DNA from 2 places in the Streptosporangium sp. NPDC049078 genome. Region 1 is predicted to be linked to the other one. Evidence: riboswitches for the same ligand, from Rfam matches in the RefSeq annotation. Region 1 holds a riboswitch; the other holds the start of a gene.
The links. Region 1 has a riboswitch for cyclic di-AMP ahead of AB0B90_RS34895 (hypothetical protein). Riboswitches for the same ligand answer to the same signal wherever they lie in the genome.
Positions count from the first base shown of each region.

Region 2: linked by a shared signal. The riboswitch ahead of AB0B90_RS31985 (hypothetical protein) and the one ahead of AB0B90_RS34895 (hypothetical protein) in region 1 are both predicted to bind cyclic di-AMP.

Region 1 covers NZ_JBEZEL010000025.1:105,807-110,852, forward strand. Annotated here, with positions in the region: gene AB0B90_RS34885 (AfsR/SARP family transcriptional regulator) at 1-49, shown strand, start outside; gene AB0B90_RS34890 (nuclear transport factor 2 family protein) at 259-687, shown strand; gene AB0B90_RS34895 (hypothetical protein) at 724-1,698, opposite strand; cyclic di-AMP (ydaO/yuaA leader) riboswitch at 1,702-1,838, opposite strand; gene galT (galactose-1-phosphate uridylyltransferase) at 1,911-2,990, opposite strand; gene AB0B90_RS34905 (DeoR/GlpR family DNA-binding transcription regulator) at 2,987-3,787, opposite strand; gene AB0B90_RS34910 (metal-dependent phosphohydrolase) at 3,872-4,468, opposite strand; gene AB0B90_RS34915 (hypothetical protein) at 4,667-4,798, shown strand; gene AB0B90_RS34920 (TIGR03086 family metal-binding protein) at 4,817-5,046, opposite strand, start outside.
Region 2 covers NZ_JBEZEL010000021.1:165,463-170,508, reverse strand. Annotated here, with positions in the region: gene AB0B90_RS31995 (roadblock/LC7 domain-containing protein) at 9-389, shown strand; gene AB0B90_RS31990 (hypothetical protein) at 402-773, shown strand; gene AB0B90_RS31985 (hypothetical protein) at 995-1,825, opposite strand; cyclic di-AMP (ydaO/yuaA leader) riboswitch at 2,076-2,225, opposite strand; gene AB0B90_RS31980 (DUF4253 domain-containing protein) at 2,605-3,351, opposite strand; gene AB0B90_RS31975 (hypothetical protein) at 3,700-4,017, opposite strand; gene AB0B90_RS31970 (antibiotic biosynthesis monooxygenase family protein) at 4,316-4,600, shown strand; gene AB0B90_RS31965 (DUF427 domain-containing protein) at 4,701-5,046, shown strand, end outside.

The DNA.
Region 1 (5,046 bases):
CGTACTGGAATGTCTGGGAGAGGTCGGCCTGAAGGCCGCGCATCGGTGAACCAGGGGCCGGTGCCGTTGACGAGGGGTGCGGAGGGCTGGACGCGCCGCGATCCGGCGCGGTGCGCAGACCTGGCCGTCGCACCCCGGTTCCGCAGACCTTCGGTGTGCCTTCGGGCGACGGGACACCTACCCCGGCGATAGTTGTGCCTCGTCCCTCGCCCCGTATCGTCCCCACCAGTGATCCCGACGGTGTGAGGAAGGATCGGCATGAGCGACGACGCGGTGCGACGCGTTTTCCGGACGGTCGACTCGTTCGACCCCGACGAGTTCGTGCGGTTGCTGGCCGAGGACGCCACGTTGGTGTTCGGCAACGCCGAGCCGATGGCGGGACGCGAGGCCATCGCCGCCGGGTTGCGGGACTTCTTCTCCACCATCGGCGGCCTGCGGCACAGGATCGTGCGGAACTGGCAGGTGGACGCCGACATCATCGCCGAGACCGAGGTGACCTACCGGCGGCTCGACGGCACGGACGTCGGCGTCGTGGCCGTATCGATCTGGCGCACCCGCGACGACGGCCTGATCTCCGACTACCGCATATTCGTCGACCTCGCCCCCCTCCAGGCGGGCGGGGGCGCCGCCCGGCCCGCGTCCACGGGCGCGGCGCCCACCTTCGCCCACGGGGGCGCCCAGGGGTGAGCCGCCGCTCACGCGACCGGGCGCCGCTCCCGGAGATCAGTACATCGAGATGTGCGGATGGTCGAAGTGGTTGGCCGTGATGCCGCCTCGGTTCGACATGAACCTCCAGCCGGAGCCGTGGTTGATGCGCTGGCGCCAGATCACGTACTTCACGCCGAGTTTGGCCTTGTTCTTGATGGCCCAGGCGGCGATCTCGTCGCCGAGCGCGAGGTTGGCGGCCGTGGGCATCGCGCCACCGGCGCTCATCATGAAGTCGCAGGCACGGCCCAGAGGATGCTCGCCGCCGTCGTTGACGGCCCGGTAGCAGCCGACCGAGTACGGCAGGTTGAAGCGCCTCATGACGGCGTCGCGCATGATCCGGGTGCGGTCGGTGATGTTGTCGGCGCCGGTGGGCAGCTGCGGCGCCCAGCTGCCGTCGGCGCGACGGCCGGAACCGGTGGGGGCGAGCCGGTCGAGCTTGTTCTTCATGTCGCGGATCAGCTTCTCGGCCTTCTCGCGCTGCGCCTGCACCTCCTTGGCCTCGTCGCCGATCTCGTCGGTGAGCGTGGCGGCCGTCTCGGCCGCCCGCTTCCTGCGTTCGATGCTGTTGACGAAGCCCTCCAGGTGGGCGGCCTGCTGGGCGGTGAGCTGCTCCATCACCGCGGCGGCGCCCATGTCGCCGGAGAACATCAGCGCGGGCAGCCCTCCGCCGCTGCTCTGGTAGCGCAACTGGACGATGGAGTCGACCTCCCGCTTGGCCTCGACGTAGGTCTTCTCGGCCTTTTCCAGGTTCTGCTTGGCGACGATCTCGGCCTTCTGCGCCATCTTGAGCGACTCGCGGGTGGCCGCGTAGGTCTCGATCAGCTTGTCGACCTGCTTGCCGAGCTTGGCCAGCTCGGCGCGGAGCTTGGCCTCGGTGGGCTTGGGGTCCGCGCTTCCGGCGGTGGGGGCGCCGATGGTGAACACGACGATCGAGCTCAGGCAGAGGGCCAGAGACGCACGCCGACGGAACGTGGGGGACGGGGCCGCCACGCACTCTCCTCTCCTTACGCCTACCGGGTTAGCTGACGGGTTCGGGCTGGAGGAAGCCCTTCCACCGAAGTGGTTTCACCCCAGGTGCGGTGGTTCCCCGGCTCCCGGGCAAGGTGCCCGGGATTAGGCAAATCAGCGTTTACAGCCGATGTGGGAAGGATAGTAGTGGTAAACAGCAGGTCATGCGACCTCAAGACGAGACCAAGCGGTAATCAGTTCGTGACAACAGAGCGCAGCAGTTGTGCTGTCGCCTCGGGCGACACGTCGTTCACGAAGGCGCCCATCGCCGACTCCGACCCGGCGAGGTATTTCAGCTTGTCCGGCGCGCGGCGGATGCTGAACAGCTCCATGTGCGCGTACGACAGATCGCGGCCGGTGGAGACCGGTGCCTGGTGCCAGGCCGCGACGTACGGCATGGGCACGCCGAAGATCCCGTCGAGGCGGCGGAGCACGTCGGTGTAGAGGGGGCCGAACGCCGCGCGTTCCCCGGCGTCCAGCGCGACCAGGTCGGGGACCCTGCGGTGCGGGTAGAGGTGGACCTCCACGGGCCAGCGCGCCGCGGCGGGGACGAAGGCCGTCCAGTGCTCGTTCGAGCCCACCACCCGGATCTCGGCCGCACGCTCCGCGGCCAGGACGTCGGCGAACAGGTTGCCGCCCGTCCGCTCCCTGTGGCGCTCGGCCGCCCCGAGGGTGAGCCTGGTGCGCGGGGTCACGTAGGGGTACGCGTAGATCTGGCCGTGCGGGTGGGCCAGGGTGATGCCGATCTCCGCCCCCCGGTTCTCGAAGCAGAAGACCTGCTCCACGCCGGGCGTCGCCGACAGCTCCGCCGTACGGTCGACCCAGGCCTCCATGACCAGTTCGACCTGCTCGGGGGAGAGCCGCGAGAACGCGGAGTCGTGCTCGGAGGTGAAGCAGACCACCTCGCACCTGCCGACCCCCGGACGGACCTCGCTCAACCCTCCGATCGGCCGGTGGTCGCCCGGCTGGGCGGAGAACGAGGGGAACCGGTTCTCGAAGACCACCACCTCGTAGTCGGAGGAGGGGACCTCGGTGAGATTGCCCGGAGTCGAGGGACAGAGCGGGCACTCGTTGGCGGGGGGCAGGAAGGTGCGGCCCTGGCGGTGCCCGGCCACCGCGATCCACTCCTCGGTGAGCGGGTCGTAGCGCAGCTCGGAGGCGGCGGGACGGGGCGGCAGGTCGCGTCGGTCGGGTGCCGTGCGGTCGGCGTCGTCGCGCCGGTCGAAGTAGAAAAGCTCCCGGCCGTCGGCCAGGTGGGTGATCGTACGCTTCATCGGCCGGCGATCTCGCTCTCGCGCTGGGGTTCGGTGATGATCATCTCGCCCACCGAGGCGGCGAGCTCCTCGCGGGCCTTCTCGGTCATGCCGGAGTCGGTGACCACGATGTGGGCCTCGGCCAGCTCGGCGATCGTGCTGATGCCGACCGTGCCCCACTTGGTGTGGTCGGCGAGCACCACCAGGCGGTGCGCGGAGGCGACCAGTTCGCGGTTGGTCTCGGCTTCGAGCAGGTTGGGGGTGGTGAACCCGGCGCGGGTGCTCATACCGTGCACGCCGAGGAAGAGGGTGTCGACGTGCAGGCCGCGGATCGCCGAGACCGCGACCGGACCGACCAGCGCGTCGGAGGGGGTGCGGACCCCGCCGGTCAGCACGACCGTGTGGTCGGCCCTGGGGGAGCGGTGGAAGACGTCGGCGACCCGGATCGAGTTGGTGATCACGGTCAGCTCGGGCACGTCGACGAGCTGGTGGGCGAGCGTCCAGGTCGTGGTGCCCGCGGAGAGCGCGACGGCGGTGGCCGGCCGGACGAGCCGGGCGGCGTGCCGGGCGATCGTCTCCTTCTCCGCCTGCTGGCGCACCGACTTGGCGGCGAAACCCGGCTCTTCGGTCGAGCCGGGCCCGGTGGCGGTGGCGCCACCGTGGACCTTCTCCACCAGACCGCGTTCGGAGAGCACCTCAAGGTCGCGCCGGATCGTCATGTCGGACACGCCGAGCTCCCGGACGAGATCGGCGACCCTGACCCCGCCGCTGCCGCGCACCCTTTCCAGGATCGCCTGCTGTCGCTGCTGGGCGAGCATCGCCTCACTCCCCTTAATCCATCAGATTCCACCAAAATACCACGAGCAGGTGGGGGAGGTTGTTGGATTGTGGTGGCCGGCCGCTCACAGTCGATCAAGCTCCGCCGCGATGTTCGCCCTCGCCGCCCCCTCCAGATCGGCGATGTGGAAGATCACAGGAAGATCGAGCAGCGAGCGCAGCACCGTGGCCCTTCCCGCCCTGAACACGTCGTCGGGGACGAAGTCGTACTCCTCGCGCACGGCCGCCGCGTAGGCGGCGTAGACGTCGGGGGAGGAGCCCAGGATCGCCAGGTCCGCGTCGGACAGCACGGCCCCGTCCGCGTCGCCGGACGCGGGTGCGTGCGTGACGGTCATCCTGACCAGCCGGGCGACCGTCGCCACATCCTCCGCGGGCACCCCCAGCTCCGGCAGCGCGCGCTCGGCCAGCCTCGCGCTCCGCTCCTCGTTGTCCGCACGCCGCGGGTCGTAGACGGCGTCGTGGAACCAGGCAGCCATCCGTACCAGGTCCGGGCGCCTCGCGTGGTCGGCGAGGGCGTCGACATGGGTGAGCACCGCCTCCAGATGGGCGGTCGTGTGATATCTGCGGTGCGGCTCGTCGTACCGGGTGATCAGTTCGCGGCCGAGGGGGTCGGCCCCCGCGCCGGCGAGGGATCGCCAGCGGGCCATCAGCTTCTCGCTCATGTGACGGAGCCTAGAGTCCGGTGACGGAGCCGGGAGTCCGGCCTGACGGGTGAGGAGCCCGGTCACGCGTCCATCCAACGGGTGGGGAACGTCAAGACGGGGGAAACGCCGGGGAAATACGGTCCGCCGGAGCCGGACGGATCGCCGTCCAGGCCTTGTGCGACGGACGTTCCAGGAGGAATGTGAAGGTCTGGGCGAGTGAGATCGAGTCCCGTACGGATCCGGAGGAACCTCGGCGAAGGGGTGGTCGGCATGGGCAGACGAGCACGCAAGGCCAGGGCGCGCAAGAAGCGCAGGGCCAACCACGGCCGGCGGCCGGCGGCGGGCTGACGGCACGCGCTCCGATGGTCAGGCGCGGCGGCCCCAGGAGGCGAGCAGCAGGATCTGCGGGTCGGTGCCCGAGTGAGGCTGCGGGTGCTCCCCGGTGGCCGCGGCCTGCCGGTAGCCGGGCTCGGCGTCGCTGAACCAGGTGGCGCAGGCCTCGACCAACTCGGGATCGAGACGCTCGTCGGCACCGATGGCGCGGGCCAGGTCCCACGTGTGGATGAGCGCGTCGGCGAACAGTTCGGTGATGTACT
Region 2 (5,046 bases), on a different contig from region 1:
GGATGCCGGTGGAACTGCGCGAGGAGATACGCCGTGAGATGGCGATGCTGCGAGAACGCGTACCCGACGTGGACGGGAGCATCGCGTGCAGTGTCGACGGCCTGACGATAGCCAGCGACCTGAGAAACGACGTCGAGCAGACGGGCGCGCTCTCCTCCGCGGTGCTCGCCCTGAGCCGCCGGATGACGGGCATCGCCGGCAAGGGCGCCTTCGAGGAGACGCTCATCTCCGGAACCAACGGCTACGCGGCGTTCTACGCCGCCGGACCCAAGATCGTTCTCACAGTCCTGGCACGCCCGGGGACCAATCTCGGGCTGCTCAGGCTGGAGGGCCGCAGAACGGCGGACCGACTCGCCGCCGTCAGCTCACGCACATCGATATCCCAGTGATCGGAGACAGTAATGGGCAACATGGACATCTCGCTCAAGGAGATGATGGCGATCGACGGTGCCATCGGCGCGGTCGTCGTCGACTACAACAGCGGGATGGCGCTCGGCGCGCTCGGCGGGTCCAAGGACCTCGACCTCCAGGTCGCGGCCGCGGGTAACACCGAGGTCGTCAGGGCGAAGATGCGGACCATGGAGTCGCTCGGTCTCAAGGACGGCATCGAGGACATCCTCATCACGCTCGGCACGCAGTATCACGTGATCCGCCCGATCTCGGGCCGGAGCGGTAAAGGGCTGTTCCTCTACCTGGCCCTCGACCGGAACCGGGCCAACCTCGCGCTCGCCCGGCACAGCCTGCGCGGCATCGAGGAGAAGCTCGAAGTCTGACCCTTTGGTTCGCGGTCCGCGCCCCGGCAGGCGCGGACCGCACCGGAACCCTCGGCGTTTCGAGGATGGTTCTTCCCGATGGCCGCGCCGCCGGGGACGGTGACGGCTCTTTTTGGCCGCCACACCGTCGGAGCCGGTGACGAGGACCGTCTCTGCCCGGTGGCCGCGCCGTCGGGGCCGGTGACGAGGACCGTCTCTGCCCGGCCGCCACACCGTCGGGGTCAGTTCTCCTCTGCGGCCACGCCGCCGGGGACGTACTCGGAGACATGCTCGACCATCACCTTGGGCTTGCCGAGCCAGGGTCGCGCCTCCGCGCTCACCAGCTGGGTCTGCAGGCCGATGCCCAGCTTCCTCGCCATCGCGAAGACGGTCGTCGGCGGCTGGGCCGGGTTGGTGTCCCTGCGGTTCCACGCGCCGGTGGAGAACGCGACCGGGTGGTTCTTGATCCCCGTGCCGCCGCCCCACTTGGTGACGACGTACTGGATGTCGATGTGGCCCATGCCACCGTTGCCGTCCACGCCGAGCGTGCCGGCGTTGAACGTGCCGCCGGTCAGGTCGGCGAAGGTCTTGGCGTCGATGTCGATCATGATGCCCTGGTTGGAGGGGTTACCCGGGCCGCGGTCGCCGACGAAGAACTTCGCCTTCTTGCCCTTGTAGAGGATGTATCCCTCGGTGAACAGGGGCCAGCTCGGGCTGGCGATCATGCCCTTCTGCATCGGCTTGCCGCTGGCGGGAAGTCCGGTGTCACCGGCCCGGCCCGAGGAGTCGTCCCAGAAGTAGGAGGCCGTGGTCGCGCCCTGGAGGAGAACGGCCTCGGTACCGGCGGGCGCGCCCGCCGCCGGGTCGTTCGCGAGGCGGGTGGAGGCGGGGGCCGCGGAGGCGGGGGCCGCGGAGGCAGGGAGCGCGAGGGCGACACCGCCGGAGACGAGGAGGCTCGCGGCGGTGAGGGCCGCGGCGAGGCCGCGCCCGAGGGAGGTGTTCCTGTACGGGGATCGCTCGCCCGGACAGGGCGTGTTCAGGTCGTTCTTGTGCATACCAAAGGAGGGGTGCATGGAGAAATGGCTCTTTCGCGAGGGAACGGGGCGGCCAGGTGCGAACACCGAAGGGGTGCACTGGCGGGGACGCGCTCATCGGAAAAGGTGGCGTAGCCGGATCAGCCGATCGCTACGCGGAGCACGGTCCTGAAGGTGCCACGATCAGGCGCGGCGGCGAGGTCGAGGGGACGGGGGGCGGCGTTGAAGTTCAGGTGGTCGGTGCCGACAGGGGGTCCACCGACGTGGTGACGCGGTGATCCATGAGGGGATCTCCTCTCCATCTCGTCTACCGGGTTAGCTGACGGGTTCGGGCGGTGGAGTTGCCCTACCGCCGCGCGTTCGCGGCGGATTCACCCCGGAAAATTGGTTCCCCGGCTCCGGAGCCCTGCGGGCCCTCGGGATTCGACGTCGGCCGGCCGCCTCCTCTTGTGAAGGGCAGGTCGCCAACCGATAACAGTGGACACTACCCACCAAACCGGACAAAGCAAAGCAAACACCATGAAAAACCCAGAAGATCTACCTACAAGCTTCAAGGAAGCCCCATCGATCGCCCCGCCAGGTCGGCACCCGCCCTACCAGCGAGAACGCCTTCCCCAACCCGGTATCCGCCGCGAGAACCCCCGCCCCGGACCCGTACGAGGGCCTTCCCGCCGGCGGCCGGCACCCCCGCCCGCGGGACGAAGCTCCTCCCCCGAGACCCACACAGGGCCTCCTCACCGGGGGTCGACAGCCCATCGCGGGACCCTCACCGAGACCCGCACGGGATCTCCCCCACCCAGCGGGTCATCCCCGTCCGGTCAGTCCCACCAGAACGACCAGGCGTTCCTGCCCTTGATCTGCTCGGCGTAGTCGACGAGGGTCCCCGCTCCCTGGATGATGCTGTCGGGGCAGAACGTCCAGTGTTCCGCCGCGACGTGCAGGGCGTGCTCGGAGGTCGTCGGCGGCGCGGCGACGCTGAGGTCGAGGGTGTTGAACCCCATTCCGACCACCCGCACCCCGAACCTCTCCTCCCAGCTCCGTACGACGGCCGCGAGCGGGACCATCCACTCGTTGTGGTTCAGGGCGCCCTGCCAGCCCATCACGGCCAGGGCGTCGGCCCCGCGCTCCACCGCGACGAGCCCGAGCGGGGTCCTGCGCTCGGCCACCAGCCCGGCGTACCAGTCGGCGACCACACCGGGATCGGCGGCGAGCCTTCCCGCCGGCGCCGGGCCCGGACACTCGGGACCGTAGGGATCGAGGAGTTCGAGCTGGTCCAGGGTCGCCCTCTCGATCCAGTCGGACCACACCTCGGCCATGAACGCGGCGGCGTTGTAGTTGTCGATCTGAGCGGCGGTGTCGGGGGCGATCTGACCCGCCGACCAGGGCTGGACGGAGTCCTCCAGCAGGACCGGCCACAGGCCCGACTGCTCGTGCTGAGCCCTCAACCGGGCCCAGTACTCACCGGAGACCGTCACCTCACTCAGCCAGAACGCCGGACGGCGACGGACCGCGAGCTGAGCGTAACCGGGGTCGGGCCACACCACGTCCCCCGGCGGCAACTCCACCGAGAGCCTCCTGCCCCCGCCTCCCCCGTCCCCCTCGCCTTCGTGGGCTCCTTCTCCCCCATCGGCGAACAACTGGCCCAGAACTGGCGGGAGTCTCTCACGCTCGCAATCGCTCATCTCTACCGATCCGATCCTGACCACGGATCAATTTTGGCCTGTCAACCACCCCGAGGGACAGTTCTGCCCTGGTCCAGGCAAAAATTATCGGTACAGAGAGGAACGAAGCCGAGCGGGTGCCACCCCTCCACGCCCGACGAATGCTCAACGAGGCCGTTCGGGGCCGCACGTCACGTCCGCGAGGGCGCCGTGAGTCTCGGGGGTAATGGACAGGCCCGCGAAGCCGGAGAGCTAGGGCTCGAAGAGCACCAGGGGATGGCGCCGCGTCATCTCCAGGACCACGCGGCACACCTCCCCCGCCCGTGGGAAGACCGCGTTCATCAGCACGAAGTCCTCCCCCACGGTGAGCGGCTCGGACCACGGTGAGGCGCCGTAGTTCTCGACGGTCAGGTCGGGGAAGAGCGCCGTCAACTCCTCGTAGAAGGCCGCCACCTCCGGGCGCGGCTCACCGGGCGCGGCTCCGCTCTCGCCCCAGGCGAGATATCGAAGAAGGGCCTCCCGCGCGGTGATCGGTCCGGCCGCGAACCAGACTCCGAGATCAAAGCTCACACCATGTCCTCGTCGTCCTCGTCGTCCTCGTCGTCCTCGTCGTCGCCTGCCCAGCCGTCGAATCCTACGTGCCCGGCGGACACCTGATATGCGCGAACCGTACGGAAAGATCGACGCCCGAGATGCGCGACCGGCGCGGAAGGATCGACGTCTGGAATGCGCGACCGGCGCGGAGGACGGACACCTTTATATACGCGGCCGACGAGGAGGGGGCGCGGTGGGCCAGGACAACGCGAAAAGGGGGCACGCGTGTCCATGAGCGAGGCTAAATGTCGGTGGCGGGCCGTACCCTGCCGGCGTGATCATTATCTCCGGCTGGATCCGTGTCGACCCCGATGCCCGTGACGACTACCTCAAGGGATGCGTGAGCGTGATCGAGCAGGCCCGCGCCGCGTCCGGCTGCCTCGACTTCACGCTCGGCGCCGACCTCGTCGACACCGGCCGGATCAACGTCTACGAGCGCTGGGAGTCGGAGGAGACCCTCGACGCCTTCCGGGGTTCCGGGCCGAGCGACGGCCAGGAGACGATGATCCGCGACGCCGAGGTGTCTCGCTACCAGATCTCCGGCGTCGGCCCCGCCTGAGCGGGAGGCGACAGATCTCCCCTCCACCGGGTAGGGGACGGCGACGCGGTTCAGGGTCCGGGGTCCGGCAGACTGGATATGACAGAAAGGGGTTCTCGTCATGACCGACAAGCCCATCCTGGAGCCCAGCCCCAGTCACCCGATCACGATCACGCCGAACCCGGCCCGGATCGTCGTCTCGGTGGCCGGCCGGGTGGTCGCCGACTCGCGGAGCGCGTTGACACTGCGGGAGGCGGCGTACCCGCCGGTGCAGTACATCCCGATCACCGACGTCGACCGCTCGCTGCTGGAGCGGACCGACACCGCCACCTACTGTCCTTTCAAGGGCGACGCGAGTTACTACACCGTCACGGTGGAGGGAAAGCAGGCGGTGGACGCGGTGTGGTTCTACGAGTCGCCGCATCCGGCCGTCGCCGAGATCAAGGACCATGTCGCCTTCTATCCCG